Regions from separate parts of the Fulvimarina uroteuthidis genome, predicted to be linked through region 3. Evidence: predicted binding sites of a transcription regulator. Region 3 holds the regulator's gene; each other region holds the start of a gene.
The links. Region 3 encodes PhoB, which activates phosphate uptake and scavenging genes when phosphate is short. Its sites were predicted from a motif close to TGTCATNNANCTGTCAT; they were not measured.
Positions count from the first base shown of each region.

Region 1: a site for PhoB is predicted at 1,997-2,013, ahead of U0C82_RS02255 (esterase-like activity of phytase family protein). Genes of this name have one in related genera too.
Region 2: a site for PhoB is predicted at 3,230-3,246, ahead of phnF (phosphonate metabolism transcriptional regulator PhnF). Genes of this name have one in related genera too.
Region 4: a site for PhoB is predicted at 2,535-2,551, ahead of U0C82_RS09985 (esterase-like activity of phytase family protein). Genes of this name have one in related genera too.

Region 1 covers NZ_JAXLPB010000001.1:496,772-501,544, reverse strand. The annotation lists gene U0C82_RS02260 (5'-methylthioadenosine/S-adenosylhomocysteine nucleosidase) at 1-535, shown strand, start outside; gene U0C82_RS02255 (esterase-like activity of phytase family protein) at 581-1,933, opposite strand; gene U0C82_RS02250 (hypothetical protein) at 2,071-2,742, opposite strand; gene guaA (glutamine-hydrolyzing GMP synthase) at 2,846-4,402, shown strand; gene U0C82_RS02240 (GNAT family N-acetyltransferase) at 4,696-4,773, opposite strand, start outside.
Region 2 covers NZ_JAXLPB010000003.1:522,349-527,121, reverse strand. The annotation lists gene phnK (phosphonate C-P lyase system protein PhnK) at 1-49, opposite strand, end outside; gene U0C82_RS12130 (alpha-D-ribose 1-methylphosphonate 5-phosphate C-P-lyase PhnJ) at 46-891, opposite strand; gene U0C82_RS12125 (carbon-phosphorus lyase complex subunit) at 888-1,985, opposite strand; gene phnH (phosphonate C-P lyase system protein PhnH) at 1,989-2,585, opposite strand; gene phnG (phosphonate C-P lyase system protein PhnG) at 2,590-3,081, opposite strand; gene phnF (phosphonate metabolism transcriptional regulator PhnF) at 3,255-3,989, shown strand; gene U0C82_RS12105 (pyridoxamine 5'-phosphate oxidase family protein) at 4,354-4,773, shown strand, end outside.
Region 3 covers NZ_JAXLPB010000002.1:139,073-143,845, forward strand. The annotation lists gene thiD (bifunctional hydroxymethylpyrimidine kinase/phosphomethylpyrimidine kinase) at 1-544, shown strand, start outside; gene U0C82_RS05640 (TenA family protein) at 546-1,232, shown strand; gene U0C82_RS05645 (dihydrodipicolinate synthase family protein) at 1,451-2,359, opposite strand; gene phoB (phosphate regulon transcriptional regulator PhoB) at 2,531-3,277, opposite strand; gene phoU (phosphate signaling complex protein PhoU) at 3,274-4,011, opposite strand; gene pstB (phosphate ABC transporter ATP-binding protein PstB) at 4,143-4,773, opposite strand, start outside.
Region 4 covers NZ_JAXLPB010000003.1:61,052-65,824, forward strand. The annotation lists gene U0C82_RS09980 (exonuclease domain-containing protein) at 1-252, shown strand, start outside; gene U0C82_RS09985 (esterase-like activity of phytase family protein) at 298-2,481, opposite strand; gene U0C82_RS09990 (cisplatin damage response ATP-dependent DNA ligase) at 2,650-4,314, shown strand; gene U0C82_RS09995 (NAD(P)-dependent alcohol dehydrogenase) at 4,444-4,773, opposite strand, start outside.

The sequences.
Region 1 (4,773 bases), on a different contig from region 3:
CGGCCCGATCGAATCGGCGCTCGCGACCGGTATCGCCCTCGAAGGCCTCAAGGCGCGGGGCCGGCTGCCCCGGCTCGTCGTCTCGCTCGGCTCGGCCGGATCGCGGGTCCTGGAACAGGGCGCCGTCTACCAGGCCTCGTCCGTTGCTTGGCGCGACATCGACGCCTCGCCGCTCGGCTTCACCAGGGGCGTGACGCCATTCCTCGACCATCCCGTGCACACCGCGCTGCCGACCCCCATTCCAGGCCTTGCGACGGCGCGGCTTTCGACCGGCGCGAACATCGTCTCGGGCGCCGCCTACGCGGGCATTGATGCCGAGATGGTGGACATGGAGAGCTTTGCCGTGCTGCGCGCCTGCCAGCGCTTCGAGTTGCCGATGATCGGGCTGCGGGGCATTTCCGACGGGGCCGCCGACCTTCACCATTTCGACGATTGGACGCAGCTTCTCCACGTCATCGACGAGAAGCTGGCCGATGCGATCGACAGGTTGGCGGCCGAGATCGAAAGCGGCGCCTTCGATCCCCGCACGGCCTGAAGAAGGCCGACCGCGTTCGGCGGGCCCTGCCGTGACGGTCGGCGGTCATTCGGCGCGGAGCAGTTCGCCCGCTTCGAGAAGGACGAACTCGTTGTCGTCGGCCTTGGTGAGCGACCGGCCTGCGGAGAACGGAAAATTGTTGTCGTTTCCGACGACGATATGGGTCTCGTCGACCCGGTCGACATTCTCGATCGTGACGAAGGGCATGGTGTAGCGCCCGTTCGCGCCGCCCTGCCGGGCCTTCGCGTCCGGATCCTCGATGGCGAGAAGGTCGATATAGCCGAGCTTGGCGACGGGGCCGCCCACGCTCTCGTCGCTCATCGCGATCTTCGCCACGCGCTTGAGCTTTGCCGGTGTCGCAAAGCAGTCGGCGGCCGGTTCCCCGGCGCAGGCCTGGTCCTGCAGGCCCGCCCCGCCGTCCCGTTCGATCACCAGCGCGTGGCTGTCGTCGATCATGTTGAAGTCGCCGATCGCCGTCGCGCCCTCGGCCAGCGGGTAGAGCCAGGAGCGGCCGGTCCATTCGTTCGATGCGACGTCGAACTCGACGATCCGCAGCGCGTCTCGCCCGTCATCCGTCGCCTCCGCCTGTCCGTCCACGAAGACCGGGCCTTCGAGGAGGCCGTAGAGCTTGGCGCCGTCGGGGCTGAGCGCCAGGCCCTCGAACCCGCCCGAGCGCTTCAGGTTGAAGGCCGGCATCGGGCTCGCCGGATCGGCGGGGAGTCGCAGATCGGGATGGTCCGGCGAGGAGACGGCCGTATCGCCGATCATCGTGTCGTGCATGGCCTTGAGGCGGCCCTGCCTGTCGAACTTCAGGAGATAGGGGCCGAACTCCTCGCCCACCCAGAAGCCATCCTCCACCGGCTGGATCGATTCCACGTCGAAGTCGGCGCCCGTCAGGTAGCGCGTCGGCGTGCCTTCCATGGCGATGGGAAACGGTGCGACCGCGTTCGGATCGCTGAGGAAGACGGTCTCGCGGCGATCGAGCGTTCCGGTCTCCCAGTCGAGAGCGACATTGTGGAGCATCAGCATGGCGTCGGCGGAGTTCGCCTTGGCGCCGAAGCCATTGTCGGACATCGTCCAGTAGGTCCCGTCCTGCATCGCCTTGATGCCGGAAAATCCCTGGAGGCTCTGGCCTTCGATCGGCGTGGCGAACCCGGTCGGGCGAAGCCCGTCCATGCCGGGAACCGATCCGGGCTCAAGCGTCCGGCGACGGGTCGCGCCGGTGAATGTCCCCGCGCTCTTCAGCGCGTCGGGCGCGTCGTCCGGAGCGGGCACGATCGAATCGGCGGCAAGCACCACCTGGCCCGCGAGCGTTGCGGGAAATTCGCGCCCGTCGCCCGATTGCGCGGCGGCCGGCAGGACGGACAGGCAGAGGGTGACGAGCAAACCGGCGCTCAGCGGACGGGTCATGGATCGGGTCCTTCGTTCTTCACGGATAGGACCGACCATGCCACCCGCCCGGTGACATGCGGATGACGCGCGGAGCGACGCCCCTGCGCCTCAGGCCTTCAGAGATCGCGGTTTCATTGCGCGTTCTAACGGTAGGCGTCCGAACTCATCATCGAGAGGGGCAGGGGAGAGTTGCCGGCGTTCGGCAGCGGCATGAGCGTATCCTGGACGGAGCTCATCGGCTGGGGCGGCATCGGCGCGCCGGCCATGGGCGCGGGCGCGCCGCCATATTGCGGCTGGGTCGAGCCACCATAGCCGCCGGCGGCGTTGTTCATCGATCCCGAAGCGCTGGCCATCGCCCCGCCGTTCATGGGCGGATAGGCGGGCGCTGCGTCGCAATAGACGATGGCGCCCCATTTCTGGACGCGTTCGTTGAGATAGACCTCGCGGCCATACTGCTTCTGGAACTGCGGCTGGGTTCCCGGCTGGCACAGGCGTTCGCTCGCGACCTCGACGACCACCGCGCGGGCGACGGCCTCGTGCTGCGGGCTGCCGATCGAGATGCCTGGCGAGGAGACGCGCACGAACGATTTCGCCGGCCCGCCGGCCGCCGCGCTCGGCTGCGTGTAGTCCACGGTGAAGGGATTGTACTTCGTCTGGGTGACAGAGGTGTACTGGAACGGTTCCGGCGGGGCGGCGGGCTGGATGGAGGCCGACGCTTCCTGAAGGGCCGCGCCCGATCCCTCGCTCTGGCAGCCAGCGAGAACGGCCGGCAGAAGCGCGGACAACGCGAGAAGGGCAGGAAGACGCGTCGACAAAGTCTGGTATCCCAAATGAAGAGCATGGATTTCAAAGCCGCCGACAGGCCGGCCCGTGACGCGCGTGTTGCACCGCATTCATGGAAACACTATGGCATAAATCATGACAGCGCACCCAGACACCGTTCTTATCGTCGATTTCGGCTCCCAGGTCACACAGCTTATCGCGCGCCGGGTGCGCGAGGCTGGCGTCTATTCCGAGATCGTTCCGTTCCAGTCCGCCGAGGCGGCCTTCGCGACGCTGAGGCCGCGGGCGGTGATTCTCTCCGGATCGCCGGCCTCGGTGACCGACGAGAACGCGCCGGACATTCCGGACGCCATCCTGTCCTCCGGCCTGCCGATCTTCGGCATCTGCTACGGCCAGCAGACGCTTTGCGAGCAGCTCGGCGGCAAGATCGAGGGCGGGCTCACCCGCGAATTCGGGCGCGCCTTCATCGAGGTGCAGAAGGCCTCGCCGCTGTTCGAGGGCATCTGGGCCGAGGGCACGCGCCATCAGGTATGGATGAGCCATGGCGACCGGGTGACGATGCTGCCCGAGGGGTTCGAGATCATCGCCGCCTCGGCCGGCGCACCCTATGCGGTGATCGCCGACGAGGCGCGCCGCATCTACGGCGTCCAGTTCCATCCGGAGGTCGTGCATACGCCGGATGGGGCAAGGCTTCTGTCCAACTTCGTCCACAAGATCGCCGGCATCAAGGGCGACTGGACGATGGCGGCCTTCCGCGACAAGGCGATCGCCGACATTCGCCAGAAGGTCGGCGACCGGAAGGTGATCTGCGGGCTTTCGGGCGGCGTCGATTCGTCCGTGGCCGCCGTTCTCATCCACGAGGCGATCGGCGACCAGCTCACCTGCATCTTCGTCGATCATGGGCTGTTGCGCATGAACGAGGCGGAGGAGGTCGTGACCATGTTCCGCGACCACTACAATATCCCGCTCGTCCACGTCGCGGCCGAGGATCTGTTCATCGACGCCCTCGAGGGCGAGATGGATCCCGAGGTCAAGCGCAAGACGATCGGCCGGCTCTTCATCGAGACCTTCGAGGCCGAGGCCAAGAAGCTCGGCGGCGCCGATTTCCTCGCCCAGGGCACGCTCTATCCGGACGTCATCGAAAGCGTGTCCTTCACCGGCGGGCCCTCGGTCACGATCAAGTCGCACCACAATGTGGGCGGGCTGCCCGAGCGCATGAACATGCAGCTGGTCGAACCCTTGCGCGAACTCTTCAAGGACGAGGTGCGCATTCTCGGGCGCGAACTGGGCCTGCCGGACCGCTTCGTCGGTCGCCAGCCCTTCCCCGGGCCGGGGCTCGCCATCCGCTGCCCGGGCGGCATCACCCGCGACAAGCTGCGCATCCTGCGCGAAGCCGACGCGATCTATCTCGACGAGATCCGCAAGGCGGGGCTCTACGACGCGATCTGGCAGGCCTTCGCCGTGCTGCTTCCCGTGCAGACCGTCGGCGTGATGGGCGACGGGCGCACCTACGAATTCGTCTGCGCGCTGCGCGCGGTCACGTCGGTCGACGGCATGACCGCCGACTTCTACCATTTCGACATGGACTTCCTCGGCCAAGCCGCGACGCGCATCATCAACGAGGTCAAGGGCATCAACCGCGTGGTCTACGACGTCACCTCCAAACCCCCCGGCACGATCGAGTGGGAATGACGGGTTGCGCTGCGCGTTTGGTCCGAAATCCCTAGGCCGCTTTGGGGCATGCACCGCGGGGTCATCGGGCTTCGCACAAGGATATGGACGCTGCGCTTCATAGCGTCCGGCCCGGACGGAGATGGGATGGGGCAGGGGGAATCGGTTTCGAAACAGGAACCGGCACACCTCCTCATCCGCCCCCGATCGGACACGCAGTCCGGCACGTTCCGGCTCGTTGAGCCTTGTGAACGGACGGGCGGACCGGCGGAAACCGCCGTCGATCCTTGGCCGCTTGCGTGATGACGCTTTTGTCAGATCCCGACCGGCTTCGTCATTCGTGTCGCTCTCGCGAAACCGAAAACCGGACCCAGCGGCCCAAGCGGCAGAAC
Region 2 (4,773 bases), on a different contig from region 3:
CGTAATGCCTGGTGATCGCGGTTGCGGTGAGAAGTGGCCTTTCACTCATGCGGCGCGTTCCCGCCGTTCTTCGCAATAATCCGTGTCGGAGCATGCGAACAACCGCCCTCCGCGATCGTCGGTGACGATCTCGTCGAGATAGACACCGCTCGCGCCGCACAGGCCGCAGGGACGATCGAACGCCTGGACCCGGAAAGGATGATCCTCGAAGTCGAGACTCTCGATCTGCGTATAGGGCGGGATCGCGTAGATGCGCTGTTCGCGGCCAGCGCCGAAGAGCTGCAGCGCCGGGCAATCGTTCATCTTCGGGTTGTCGAATTTCGGGATTGGCGACGGGTCCATCAAATATCTCCCCTCGACCTTCACCGGATAGGCAAAGGTGGTCGCGATATGGCCGTTCCGGGCGATGTCCTCGTAGAGTTTGACGTGCATCAGCCCGTATTCCTCGAGAGCGTGCATGATCCGCGTTTCCGTCTCGCGGGGTTCGAGAAACCGCAAGGGCTCGGGAATCGGCACCTGGTAGACGAGGATCTGGCCTTCGCTCAACGGCGTTTCGGGGATCCGGTGCCGGGTCTGGATCACCGTCGCGTCCAGGGTCTTCGTCGTCACCGCGACATTGGAGACACGGGCAAAGAAAGCGCGGATCGAGACCGCGTTCGTCGTATCGTCCGAGCCTTGATCGATCACCTTGAGGACATCGTCCGGCCCGATGATCGACGCAGTGACCTGGACACCACCGGTGCCCCAACCAAAGGGCATTGGCATCTCCCGCGCGGCGAACGGCACCTGATAGCCGGGGATCGCCACGGCTTTCAGGATCGCGCGCCGGATCATCCGCTTCGTCTGCTCGTCGAGATAGGCGAAGTTGTAGCCGGGAAGCGTCGCGGTCATTTTGCCGCCTCCTCGTGCCGATCTTCATCGGCCTGTTCGTTCCGCATCCGGCGAAGGAGTTCGAGTTCGGCCTGGAAGTCGACGTAATGGGGCAGTTTCAGATGCTCAACGAAACCCGTCGCCTGAACATTGTCGCAATGGGCAAGCACGAATTCCTCGTCCTGTGCCGGTGAGCCGCGCTCCTCGTCGAATTCGTCGACGCGCAGAGCCCGGTCGACGAGACTCATCGACATGGCCTTGCGCTCCGACTGTCCGAAGACGAGCCCATAGCCCCGCGTGAACTGCGGTGGCTCGGACTTCGACCCCTTGAACTGGGAAACCATCTGGCACTCGGTGACCTTCACCCGCCCGATGGTGACGGGAAAGCCGAGTTCCGGAAGATCGACCTCGACCTCCACTTCGCCGATACGGATTTCGCCCACGAAGGGATGGGTGCGTCCGAAACCGCGCTGGGTCGAGTAACCGAGCGCCAGCAGAAATCCCTCGTCTCCTCGCGCCAGCGCCTGAAGCCTGGCGTCACGCCCGGCCGGGTAGGCGCGCGGACTGCGGGTGAGATCGGTGGGCTCGCCGCCCGGCTCCGCGTCACCGTCCGGTTCGATCATCGCGTCGGCGCCGAGAATGTCGGTGACGCGCGGGGCGGATCGGTGCGGATCGGCGGGCCTCCTCTCGGCACCCGGCACGGTGCGATCCCCGGCCATCTCGGGTTCGATGAGCCGGTGGGTGTAGTCGAAGGTCGGGCCAAGAAGCTGCCCCCCGGGGAGATCCTTGTAGGTGGCCGATATGCGTCGCTCGATGCGCATGGCCGCCGTATCGATCGGCGTCGAAGCGGCAAAGCGCGGCAGCGTCGTGCGATAGGCCCGAAGCAGGAAGATCGCCTCGATCAGGTCTCCCCGCGCCTGCTTCACCGCCATCGCGGCCAGCTCCGGATCGTAGAGCGAGCCCTCGGCCATCACCCGATCGACGGCCAGCGCCAGCTGCTGGGCGATCTGCGCGAGCGTGAGCGCCGGGACCGAGCGATCGCCGCGTCGGCGATCGTCGAGCAGACGGTGCGCATTGGCGATGGCAGCCTCGCCACCCTTGACGGCAACGTACATGGCTCAGGCCTCCATCACGACGGTCGAGCGCGGCAAGGCAAGGAGCGCCGAGCCGCAGGTGAGAATGAGATCGAGGCCGCACGGAAAGAGCGCGCGATTGGCTGTCCGAAACTCGACAAGGTCGCCAGGCAGACCGGCGATCGAAACTTCGAGCCTGTTCTCGATGCCCGGCCCCTCCAGAACGAAGGGATCGCCCTTCGCCAGACTGTCGGTTTCGACCAGAACGGTTGCCGAGAGATCGGGATAGGCGAGCGTCCCGAGCCGCAGGCGCCGGAGCCATTCGCGATCAATCTTCGAGACGACGGCGAAGTGGGCGTTGTCCGCTTCGCCCGGTCGGGCCCCGGTATGAAAGGCAAGCCACGCCTCCACGGCGTCCGAGCATTCCTCGAAGAAAACAGGCGTGTCGCCGTCGGCAATCGTCAGAAGCAGCGCACCTGCTGCAACGGAAAGCGGCGCGGGCGGATGGCAGCACGGACCCAGATCGACGAGAGTGCCGGGCCGGCTCGAAGCCGCGAGCAGTTTGGCGAAGACCCCTTGCGCATCGAAGACCGAATCGGCGAAACCACCCTCGACACTCAGTGCGGAACGCGCATCCGACATTGCGTCAATCCTCTCCTCGGACCATCGTAAAGAAGTCGACCCGGGTCGCCGCCGTTTCCTCGGCATGGCGCGCGTCGCGTTCCGCAAGCGTCGCTTCGATCGCCGCAACGACCTCGGCTTGGATGCGCTCGCGCTCGTCCGCCACTTGCCAGAGTGCGTCGAAACTGGCCGCGAGCCGAGCTTTCTTGAGATCGCGGCCCAAGATCATCGCGTGGCCGATGACAGCGCCGGCGTGATCCTCGATCCGCACACTTGCCCGCGTCACGCTCGCCTCGCCGAGGTTGAATGGCGCCCCGCCCCCGCCCGCTCGCCCGCGGACCATGACGAGGCCGACCTCCGGCCCGCGGACGGTCGAAACGGCGCGGCCCGATCCCAGTCGCTCCCAGGCTTCCGCGATGAAGCCCGTGTCGGCCCGCGCGAACGCCGCCATCGCGCGTTGGCGCGCTCTGTGCAGCTCTTCGCGAAGATGCTCATCGGATCGGTGTTTCGCGCTCAAACTGACTATCCCGATTGACATAGGCTTTGTGAAAGAACGGCCGCAGCGTGCCCCTGCCCGCTCGCAGCTCGCGGTCGAAACCTGTTCTGAACCGGTTATTCATCTAGTTGTGTATACAAATCATGCGTTTTCAGATACCATATCCCCGGTGACAATCTGATGACGGATGGCATATGGACGGTGCTCATACGAATGATGGGATCGCGCGGTGGCGCCGGATCGCCGACCAGCTGGAACGCGATATCGTCGGAGGATTGTTCGCCGACAGGCTTCCGCCGGAAGTCGAACTGTCGAAGCGGTTTTCGGTCAACCGGCTGACGATCCGAAAGGCGATCGCCTCCCTGGCCGACAGAGGGTTGGTAAGGGCGGAGCAAGGGCGCGGGACGTTCCTCAACGAAAGACAGGAGCGAAAGCTCACCTATCCGGTCGGGCCGACGACACGGTTCACCGAGAATATCGGTTCGGCCTCGAAAGATCCCGGTGGACGTGTCATCGGATCGAACCGGGAGCTGGCGGACGCCGAGATCGCCCAGCGTCTCGGCTGCGGGCAGGGACAGCCGCTCATTCGACTTGAAATGTTACGGGTTGCCGACACGCTGCCGATCCTCGTCTCGACGCACTGGTTCGTCGAAGAACGGTTTGCCGGTATCGTCCCCGCCTATGCCGAGACGGGCACCCTTACCGGCGCTTTGACGAAGTGCGGGGTCCCATCCTATCGACGCCTGCGAACCGAAGTCGCTGCCGAGACCGCCCGGTCGCCGGACGCCGAGCGGCTTCAGATCGCGCCCGGCGATCCGGTTCTGGTCACCCACTCCGTCGATGTGGATGACGAAGGCACGCCGATCCAGACGGCGCGGACGCGGTTTCGGGCAGATTGCATTGCTCTGGCGTTCGAGCATGCGGGCTGAGAATGGCCTCGCAAAACGCTTGCGAAAGGGCGCCCTCTCCCCGCCGAAGATATCGATGGGACGACAGTGTCGACGACGGAACCCTGCCCGCACGGTTCGACCTCGCGGAGCCGATGCGTTCCGCATTTTCGTGACTGGTCCGGGCATGTCCGCAGCCGATCGGAAGCCAAGGGAAGCGGCGTTGAGGGCGGCAAAGCAAAGGCATGGCCGACTGCCGCCGTCCCGATGAATGGTATACGGCGAATGCGGAGGCCGGACAGATTGGGCGGCATGATGGGTTTGTTGCCGTGCTCGTCACAAATCGTTCGTCGACTGGACGTAGTGTTTCCTTTTCATCTCACGATTCGCCTGCGAGACGTTCGACATGCCATCAGATATCGTCACTTCAACGGAAGGGCTCGAAGCGCTGTATGGCGCCGTCGCTCCTCCATCGATCACAAAGGAAGTCGATCACATTCACCCGGCCTATCGGCCTTTCATCGAGGCCGCACCCTTCCTCGTTCTTGCCACCGCTGGACCGGAAGGACTCGATGCCACACCCCGTGGCGATCCCGCCGGGTTCGTTCACATCGAAGATGAACGGACACTTCTGTTGCCCGACCGACGTGGCAACAACCGTATCGACAGCCTTCGCAACATCATCTCCGATCCGCGTGTCGGGCTTTTGTTCCTGATCCCTGGCATCGGCGAGACGCTGCGCGTCAACGGGACGGCCACCATCTCAGTCAGCGAAGCCGACCTCGCACTGTTCGAGCACGCCGGCCAGCGTCCTCGCTCCGTGCTG
Region 3 (4,773 bases):
CGAACGGATCGAGGCGCCGGTGGTGCTCGACCCGGTGATGGTCGCCAAAGGCGGCGACCGCCTGCTCGCCGCGGATGCGGTCGCGGTGCTGCGCGAGCGCATCCTGCCGCGCGCGCGCGTGGTCACGCCGAACCTGCCGGAAGCCGGCGATCTCCTCGGCGAACCGGAGGCGCGGGACCTGAACGCCATGCGGGCGCAGGGCGAACGGCTCCTGGCGCTCGGCTCGAAGGCCGTTCTCATGAAAGGCGGGCATCTGCCCGGCGGCGAGGCGACGGATCTCCTCGTCACGCCGGGGGGCGAAACGGTGCTGAGCGCTGCGCGGATCGCGACGAAAAACACCCATGGCACGGGCTGCACGCTGTCCTCCGCGCTCGCCACGCAGCTCGGGCTCGGCCTCGACCTGACGCAGGCCGTTCGCCGGGCGAAAGCCTATATCGGCGGCGCGATCGCGGCGGCGGACGCGCTTCAGGTCGGCCACGGCCACGGCCCTGTCCATCATTTCTTCGACCACCAGACATCATCCACCACCACAGGAGCGTGCTGACATGTCCTTCGTCACGCAAATCGAGACCGAGAACGCGGAACGTCTCGCCGCCATCCACGCCATGCCCTTCAATGCCGAACTGACCGACGGGCGCCTGCCGCCGGAGACGTTCCGGTTCTACATCGTGCAGGACGCCCATTATCTCGAGGGCTTCGCCCGGGCCCTCGCCCTTGCCGCGTCCCGCGCGCCCGATCCCGAGACGATCGCCCGGCTCGCCGGTTCGGCGAACGGCGCGATCATGGTGGAGCGCCAGCTCCACGACGAATACATGACGCTCTACGGGGTGACGCGCGAGGCGTTCCTGAAGACCCCGCCCTCGCCGGCCTGCGACCATTATGTGAGTTCCCTCGTGCGCGCGGCGGCGATCGATCCGTTTCCCGTCGCGGTGGCGGCGCTCCTGCCCTGCTTCTCGATCTATCTCGCCGTCGGCGAGGCGATCCACGCCAAGGCGGTGTCCGATCATCCCTACCGCGCCTGGGTTGACACCTATGCGGGCGAGGAGTTCGCCTTTGCGGTGCGCGGCATGCGCGATCTCACGGACCGCCTTGCGCAGGAAGCGGACGCCCGCCTTCGCGCCAGGATGCAAGCCGCGTTCGAACGCTCGGTCTGGCACGAATGGATGTTCTGGCACAGCGCCTATCACCGCGACGCCTGGCCGATGCCGGACAGCGCCGGGCTCCAGATGTGACGGGGTGGAAGCTGCCGGCTTTCCGGCGCCGGCGCGGAGCATCGCGCGTCCGCTCAGCCGCACGATGCTGGCGCGATCTCTTCGACCTTACGCGCTGGGCTTTCCGACCATCGATCCCGATCTGCGGGCCGATCCCTGGAGGCGGAGCGAGCGCGGCTCCGGACGGTTGACGCGTCCCTGCCCCGCGCCAGCGGCGCCGGGCCCTGCCGGCGGGTTCGTCAGGTCAGGCTGGCGTCCCCGCTCAAGGGTGCCAGGGCGGCTTCGACCCGGGCGCGTTCGGCAGGGCCAAGGGGCAGAAGCGGCCGCGGCAGTTCGGCCGTGCCGAGATCGAGCAGGTCGAGCAGGGCGGTGACGACGCGCAGGCTGCCGAAGGACCTGAACGTGTTCCAGAGAGGCTGGCACGCCGCATCGATGCGCAACGCCTCTTCCGCGTCGCCGGATGTCGCGGCACGCGCCAACGTGACAGCGAGCTTCGGCATGATGCCGCCGATCACCGAATACCAGGCGTCCGCACCCGACATCAGCACCGAGCGCCCGTGCCAGTCGCAGCTGAAGCCGATGGCGATGTCGGTTCGCGCCCGCAAGGCCGCGAGTTCGGCCGCCACGTCCTGACCGTCCCGCGCCGGCATCTTGATCGCCTCGATCGTCCGGATTTCGGACAGGCGCGCGACGAGGTCGTGGCTGAAGGTGAAACGGGTCGTCGACGGATTGTCGTAGATGCAGAACGGCAGGCCGGAGACACCGGCGACGGCCCGGTAATGTTGGTAGGCCTCTTCATCCGTCAGCGGCGCATAGGAAACCGGCGCCATCAAAAGCGCGTCCGCGCCGTTGGCTTCGGCATCGCGGGCAAGGCCGATCGCCTCGTCGGTGCGCAGCGCGCCGACGCCGACGATGATCGGGAGACGATTGTCGACACATGCGACCGCCGCCTCGATGGCGCGCCAGCGTTCGTCGCGCGTGAGATAGGCGTAATTTCCGGTACTGCCGAGAAGACCGATCGAGGCCGGCCCCGCTTCGCAGATGCGCTCCAGGAGACGGCAGAGGCTTTCGACGTCGACCCGGCCGGACGCATCCGTCGGCGTGATCGGAAAGACGGAAAGACCATGGAACGGCGACGTACTGGACATGCTAGGAACCCTTCTCGATCCACAAGGGTCCAAAACGTCAGCCGCGCGGGCAAAGTCCTGTGCTGGTGATCGTCACGAAGATCGACGAGAGACCCAAAATCAGCATTATATGTGATTTTCTCCCGCGAGACGCGTATTCCTTCAACCCGTCTCCAAGCTGACCAGACGGCGTTACCCGGTTGCCGCCTCCTTCGTCCGGGCCCGCGGCTGCGGCGACGATTTGCCGGCGAGAAACTGCTCGTCCAGCGCATAGCCGGCGCCGCGCACCGTCCGGATGGGGTCGCGGTCCCTGGAGCGGTTGATCGCCTTGCGCAGCCGGCCGACATGGACGTCCACGGTGCGCTCGTCGACATAGATGTCGCGGCCCCAGACCCCGTCGAGCAGTTGCTCGCGGTTGAAGACGCGGCCCGGCGCCTGCATGAAGAATTCGAGCAGCTTGTATTCCGTCGGCCCGAGCTTCAGTTCGCGGCCCGCGCGGCGCACACGGTGCGAGGAGCGATCGATTTCCAGATCGCCGGCCGACAGGACGCTCGCGACCTTTTCCGGGTTGGCGCGGCGCATCATCGCCTTCACGCGCGCGGTGAACTCGCGCATGGAGAACGGCTTGACGACATAGTCGTCGGCCCCGACGGACAGGCCCTGGACGCGCTCGCTTTCCTCGCCCCGCGCCGTCAGCATGATGACGGGAAGCAGCGCGGTTTCGCTGCGCTGGCGCAGCCGGCGGCAGATCTCGACACCGGACAGGCCGGGCAGCATCCAGTCGAGCACCAGGAGATCGGGCACGTCTTCCTTGAGGCGAAGATCGGCTTCGTCGCCGCGCGCGATGACCTCGACCTGATAGCCCTCGGCTTCCAGATTGTAGCGCAGGAGAACGCCGAGCGCTTCTTCGTCCTCGACGACGGTGACGCGCAGGCTCATGGGGCGGCACTCTCGACGGCGGCCTCGACGGCGTTCTGGGTGAGCGTCGTGGAGCGGTCGTCCTTCGGACGATCGGTCGACATTTCCTCGCCGGTGCGAATGTAGAAGATCGTCTCGGCGATGTTGGTCGCATGGTCGCCGATGCGCTCGATGTTCTTTGCGCTGAACAGAAGATGGGTGCAGGCGGTGATGTTGCGCGGATCTTCCATCATGTAGGTCAGGAGTTCGCGGAAGATCGAGGTATAGACCGCGTCGATCTCCTCGTCGTTCGCGCGCACCACCTGCGCCCGCTCGTGGTCGCGCGTGCCGTAGGCGTCGAGGACGTCCTTCAGCTGGTCGATGGCGAGCTCCGACAAGTGCTCGATGCCGCGCACCAGCTGGTTCGGCTGAGGGTGGTTGTGGACGGCGAGAACGCGTTTGGCGATGTTCTTGGCGAGATCGCCGATCCGCTCCAGATCGCTCGAGATGCGGATCGCGCCGACGATCTCGCGAAGATCGGTCGCGAGCGGCTGGCGTTTGGCGATCGTCAGGATCGCCTTTTCGTCGACCTCGCGCTGGGCGGCGTCGAGGATCACGTCGTCGGCGATGACCGATTGCGCAAGGCCGGAATCGCCGCGCACCAGCGCCGTGACCGACTGTTCCAGCATCCGCTCGGCCTGCCCGCCCATCTCGGAGATCCGACGGACGATATATTTCAGTTCATCTTCGTAGGAAGAGACGATATGCGAAGCCATCGTGGCCTCCTTGTCGGGTTTTGGGGCCAGGGGCCCATTCTCATCCGGGTCGGGTCGGGTCGGGTCGGGTCGAATTGGCTCGGCCGGCTGCCCTATGGCGCGCCGCAATGGGCGGCGCGTGGCCTGAAGCGTCAGCCGAACCGGCCCATGATGTAATCCTGTGTTCTCTTGTCGTCCGGGTTCGAGAACATTTTCTCGGTCTCGCCCACCTCGGCAAGGTCGCCCAGATGGAACATCGCCGTCATCTGGCTCACGCGGGCGGCCTGCTGCATGGAGTGGGTGACGATGACGATGGTATAGTTCTGCTTCAGCTCGTCGATCAGGGTCTCGACCGTCGCCGTCGCGATGGGGTCGAGCGCCGAACAGGGCTCGTCCATCAGGATGACCTCCGGCGAGACCGCGATGGCGCGGGCGATGCACAGGCGCTGCTGCTGGCCGCCGGACAGGCCGGTGCCCGGCTCGTCGAGCCGGTCCTTGACCTCGTTCCACAGGCCCGCCCGCTTGAGGCTCGTCTCGACGATCCCCGCAAGCTCGTCCTTGTTGCGGGCAAGGCCGTGGATCTTCGGGCCGTAGGAGACATTGTCGAAGATCGACTTCGGGAACGGGTTCGGCTTCTGGAACACCATGCCCACCCGGGCCCGCAACTCGACGACGTCGAGGTCCGGATCGTAGATGTCGTCGCCGTCGAGAAGAATCTTCCCCGACACCTTGGCGGCGTCGATCGTGTCGTTCATCCGGTTCAGGCAGCGCAGATAGGTCGAC
Region 4 (4,773 bases), on a different contig from region 3:
CAGGATCTCGACGATTTCCTGGAGCGCGCCGAGACGGTGTCGAACGAGCCGGCGCTGCTCGCCAGGCTGCGGTTCGGCCGCCACAGGGGCATTCCCATTCGCCAGGTGCCGTCCGATTATCTCGAATGGCTGGTCGCCGAGCCCCAGATGAGCGCCGATGCGGTGTTCACGGCCAAGCGCGCGCTCGCGACGCGCCAGATGCGTGGCGAGCGCGTGCTTCCCGGTGCGGAACGGAAAACGGGCGAGCCTTGATGGCCCGCCCGCATCCGCGAGGATCGCTCTCGTCGCAGGAGCCGGCTACTGGGTCGGCTGGTCGAGCGCGACCTTGAAGAACATCGTCTCGCCGGACGAATCGTCGACGCCGTCATTGTCGGTCACGGCGTAGCCGGTGCCGTCCGCGGCGATGGTGAAGCCCTCGATCTTGTCCACCACGAACCCGTTGCCGGCTTTCAGGTCCGGCAGAAAATCGTGGACGATCTGCTTCGTCACCGTCGGCAGGTCGCCGCCGAGCGCCGCTGGCGCAAGATCGGCCTTCGAAACGCGCGTCAGCTGCTTGATCCTCGCGTTCGCGCCGATCTGGTTGTCGCGCTCGATCAGGTAGAGATCGTCCCCGTGAACCGTAATCTCCGACAGCCCGACCCAGCCGGTCTCCGGCGTCTCCAGCGTGTAGTAGACGGCTGCCCATTCCTTGGATTCCGGCTTGTAGGAGACGATCTTCGTCTTGCCGTCCGGATCGTTTTCCCACGGGCGTTGAATCGCGATCCACAGCGTGTCGCCGTCCATCGCGATGCCTTCGGCGCCGAAGCGGGTCGCGCCCTCGAGCAGTTCGTCCGGAAACGCGACAGCCTCGGCAAGCGAACCATCCGGGTTCACATGGAGCAGCTGATGCGGAATCTCATCCTCCGCATCGCCCTCGCTGGCGAGCCAGAAGCCGCCTTGCCCGTCGGCCGCGATGCCTTCGAGATCGAGTTTTTCGGCCGGCACGCCGTCCTTCGTGACCGTCATGGCTCCGGTGATCACCGCCGGCGTCCGCGAGGCGTCGATCGTGAAGATACGCGGCTGGGTCTCGTAGAAGGAGTCCGACACGGCGTAGAGCGTGTTCGCGTTGCCCGGGTCGGCGGCAAGGCCCGACAGCGCGCCCCAGCCGAGCGGCATGCCGTCCTGGTCCTCGGAAACGATCTGCGGATAGGCCGGCGCCTGGTCCGCGCGCTCGTAGATCATGACGTGCGAGCGGGCGCCGCCGTCTTCCGCAAGATCGGCTTCGTTGGAGGTGACCAGGAGATTGCGCCCCGGAATCGCGACCGCGCCCTCCGGAGCAATGCCCGACGGCAGCAGCTGCAGGAGTTCCGGGTCGCCTTCGCCGACACGGTAGACGCCGACGGCGGAGCCACGCTCGGACAGGACGAAGACGAGATCCTCCTCGCCGAACGTCGCGGTCTCCATGCCCTCGGGCTCGACGCCCTTGGCGTCCGAGCGCTTGTCGGGATAGTGGCCGGCGCGGACCAGCGCGTGTTCGAAGCTGTTGCCGGCCTCGTAGGCGATGCTTCCGTCCTTGTTCCAGACCGTGAAGCTGCGCGAGCCGCCCTCGTAATCGCCTTCGTTGGCCGACGCGAAGCGGGTCTCGTCGAGCCACTTGACCGCGTCCGGTTCGCGCTTGCGCGCCGGCTGGTCGTCGGTGAAGGCGAGCGCCCCATCGTCCTGCGTGTCGATCCCGGCGAGATCCACCGCACCGGCGGAGAAATGGTTCGTCACCTCGCCCGATGCCGCATCCACGATCGCCAGATGATTGTTTTCCTGGAGCGAGACGACGATTTCGTTGGCCGTATTGAAATCGACGAATTCGGGCTCGGGATCGGTGGGGGCGATCTCGGACAGACCGGTCAGGTCGACGGTCTTCATCGTCGCGCAATCGGGCGTGCCATCCGCAAGGGAGACGATGACGAGAGAGCCGGCGGGAAGCTGCGGGATGGCCCCGTCGTTCAGATCCTCGTCGCGCTCGTTTTCGATGGCGACGGCCGCGAACGCGCCGTCGGGCGAGACCGCCACCGAATCGGGTTGTCCGGGAAGGGGACAGGACGCGCTTTCCGTCCGGTCCGCGAGGGATACGACCGCAAGGCGGCCGGACGGATCGGTGAAGCTTTCCGACGTGTTCACGCCGACGAGGACATTGCCGGCGATCGCGGACACCGAGGTCGGCTCGCCTTCGAGCGACAGGAAGCCGAGCGCGGCGGGCGCCTCGGCGTCCGAGATGTCGACGAAGCCGATGCCGCCGGCCGGGCTGTTGGAATAGACGAGGGTCTGGCCGTCCTGGCTCGCGGTGATGATCTCCGCGGAGGTCTCGGTCATCGGATCCGTGCCCTCGGGCAGGTTCTGGGCGACCGGGAAGGAGGCGATGCGGTTGAACATCGGTTCGGCGAGCGCCTCGCCCGCGGTCGAAAGGATCGTGGTGGCGCAGAGCGCTGCGAGAAGGTGGCGCGACATCGGCAATCCGTCCTTGGGTCAGGTCAAAAGATGGCCATGAATGCCGCTGCTCTGTTACAACTCGATGACAAGCCCTCGGTGCGCGTGGTCCGGCCCGGATGAGGCCGTCTCCTTGCGCGGCCGATCGCACGGCTGGCCGGGGCGGCCCGGCAATCTATCTTGCCGTCGATGAAAGCCTTTGCCGATCTCATCGACGCCCTGACCCTGACGCCGTCGCGAAACGGCAAGCTGCGCCTGATGGTGGAGCACTTCGAGACCCAGCCCGATCCCGAACGCGGGCTGGCGCTTGCCGCCATCACCCGCGACCTCGACATCCGATCGGTGAAGCCGGCCATGTTGCGCGACCTGATGAAGGACCGGATCGACCCGGAGCTGTTCCGGTTTTCCTATGATTATGTCGGCGATCTCGCCGAAACGATCTCGCTCGTCTGGCCCGGACCGAACGACGGCGGGACCGGTGACGGTGCGCTCGAGCCGACCCTGTCCGAGGTCGTCGGCCGCCTGAACGGGGCGACGCGCCAGGCGGGGCCGAAGCTCGTCGAGGCCTGGCTCGACCAGCTCGATTCCTCGGGACGGTATGCGCTCTTGAAACTCGTCACCGGCGCCATGCGGATCGGCGTGTCCTCGCGCCTCGCAAAGCAGGCGCTGGCCGATTTCGGCGGCCAGGACGTCGCCGAGATCGAGGAGCTGTGGCACGGGCTGACGGTTCCCTACGAGGACCTTTTCGCCTGGCTGGAGGGCAGGGGTGACAAGCCGGTTTCGGCGGCCAAGGCGCCGTTCCGGCCGGTCATGCTCTCGACGCCGCTGGAAGAGTCCGATTACGGCATCATCCGGCCGGCCGAATATGCCGCCGAATGGAAATGGGACGGCATCCGCGTCCAGGCATCCTGCGACCGGGGCGTCGCGCGGCTGTACTCGCGCACGGGCGACGATATTTCCGGCGCGTTTCCCGATCTCATGGACTTCATGACGTTCGAGGGCACGCTCGACGGCGAGCTTCTGGTCGCCACGCCGACGACGGAGAGGTCGGGAAAGCCGAAGGTCGAAGGGCATGCGGGCACGCGGCGCGACGACATCGTCGTCGGCACGTTTTCCGATCTCCAGCAGCGGCTGAACCGCAAGACCGTGTCGGCGGCGATGCTGAAGCGGTTTCCGGTGTTCCTGCGCGCCTACGATCTCCTGTTCGAGGACGGCGAGGACCTGCGCGCGCTGTCCTTCGCCGAACGGCGCAAGCGGCTCGACCGGTTCGCCGATACGCTCGAGCCGACCCGATTCGACGTCTCGCCCTTCGTGCCGTTCGAAACGTTCGAGGATCTGGCGGCCTACCGCAAGAATCCGCCGCACGCGGTCATCGAAGGGCTGATGCTGAAGCGGCACGACAGCACCTACGTCCCCGGCCGTCCCAAAGGCCCCTGGTTCAAGTGGAAGCAGGACCCCTATCTGGTGGATGCGGTGCTGATGTACGCCCAGCGCGGCCATGGAAAGCGCTCGAGCTTCTATTCCGACTACACGTTCGGCGTATGGACGGGCGAGGCCGACGCGCCCGAGCTCGTGCCGGTCGGCAAGGCCTATTTCGGCTTCACGGACGAGGAGCTGAAACAGATCGACAAATATGTGCGCGACAACACGATCGAACGCTTCGGTCCGGTCCGCTCGGTGCGCGCCGAGCCCGACCACGGCCTCGTCATCGAGGTGGCGTTCGAGGGGCTGCAACGCTCCTTACGCCACAAATCGGGTGTCGCGATGCGCTTTCCCCGCGTCTCCCGGCTTCGCTGGGACAAGCCCGCCGCGGAGGCCGACCGCCTCGAAACCCTGCAGGCGATGCTGGATTGAGCTTGGCTCGGCTTGATGATCGGCCGGGTCGAAAGATCGATACCAAAACATCAGCCCGCCGCCGCAAGGTGCGGCGACGGGCTGATCGTGCGGCCGTGCTCGAGGTACGGCAGATTTATATCCGGGCGGTCAGGCCGCGCGGCCGACGACCGCACCCCGGGTCGGGTCGGCGATCGTCCGGGCGTTCTTCTGGCCGTCCGCATCGTCCTTCAATGTCTGCATGTCGATGACGTGGCGATAACCCGGATTGCCGTTGCGCAATTCCTCGAAGACGCCGTCGACTTCCCGGATCGAGACGAGCTTGGTGATCGGCTCGATACCATGCTCGGCGCACAGGTCGAGGATCTCTTGCGTGTCCTTGATGCCGCCGATCAACGAGCCGGCAATGCCGATGCGGTTGAAGACGAGCGGGCCACTCTCGACACTGTCGAAGCCGTTCATGTTGCCGACGAGAAGCAG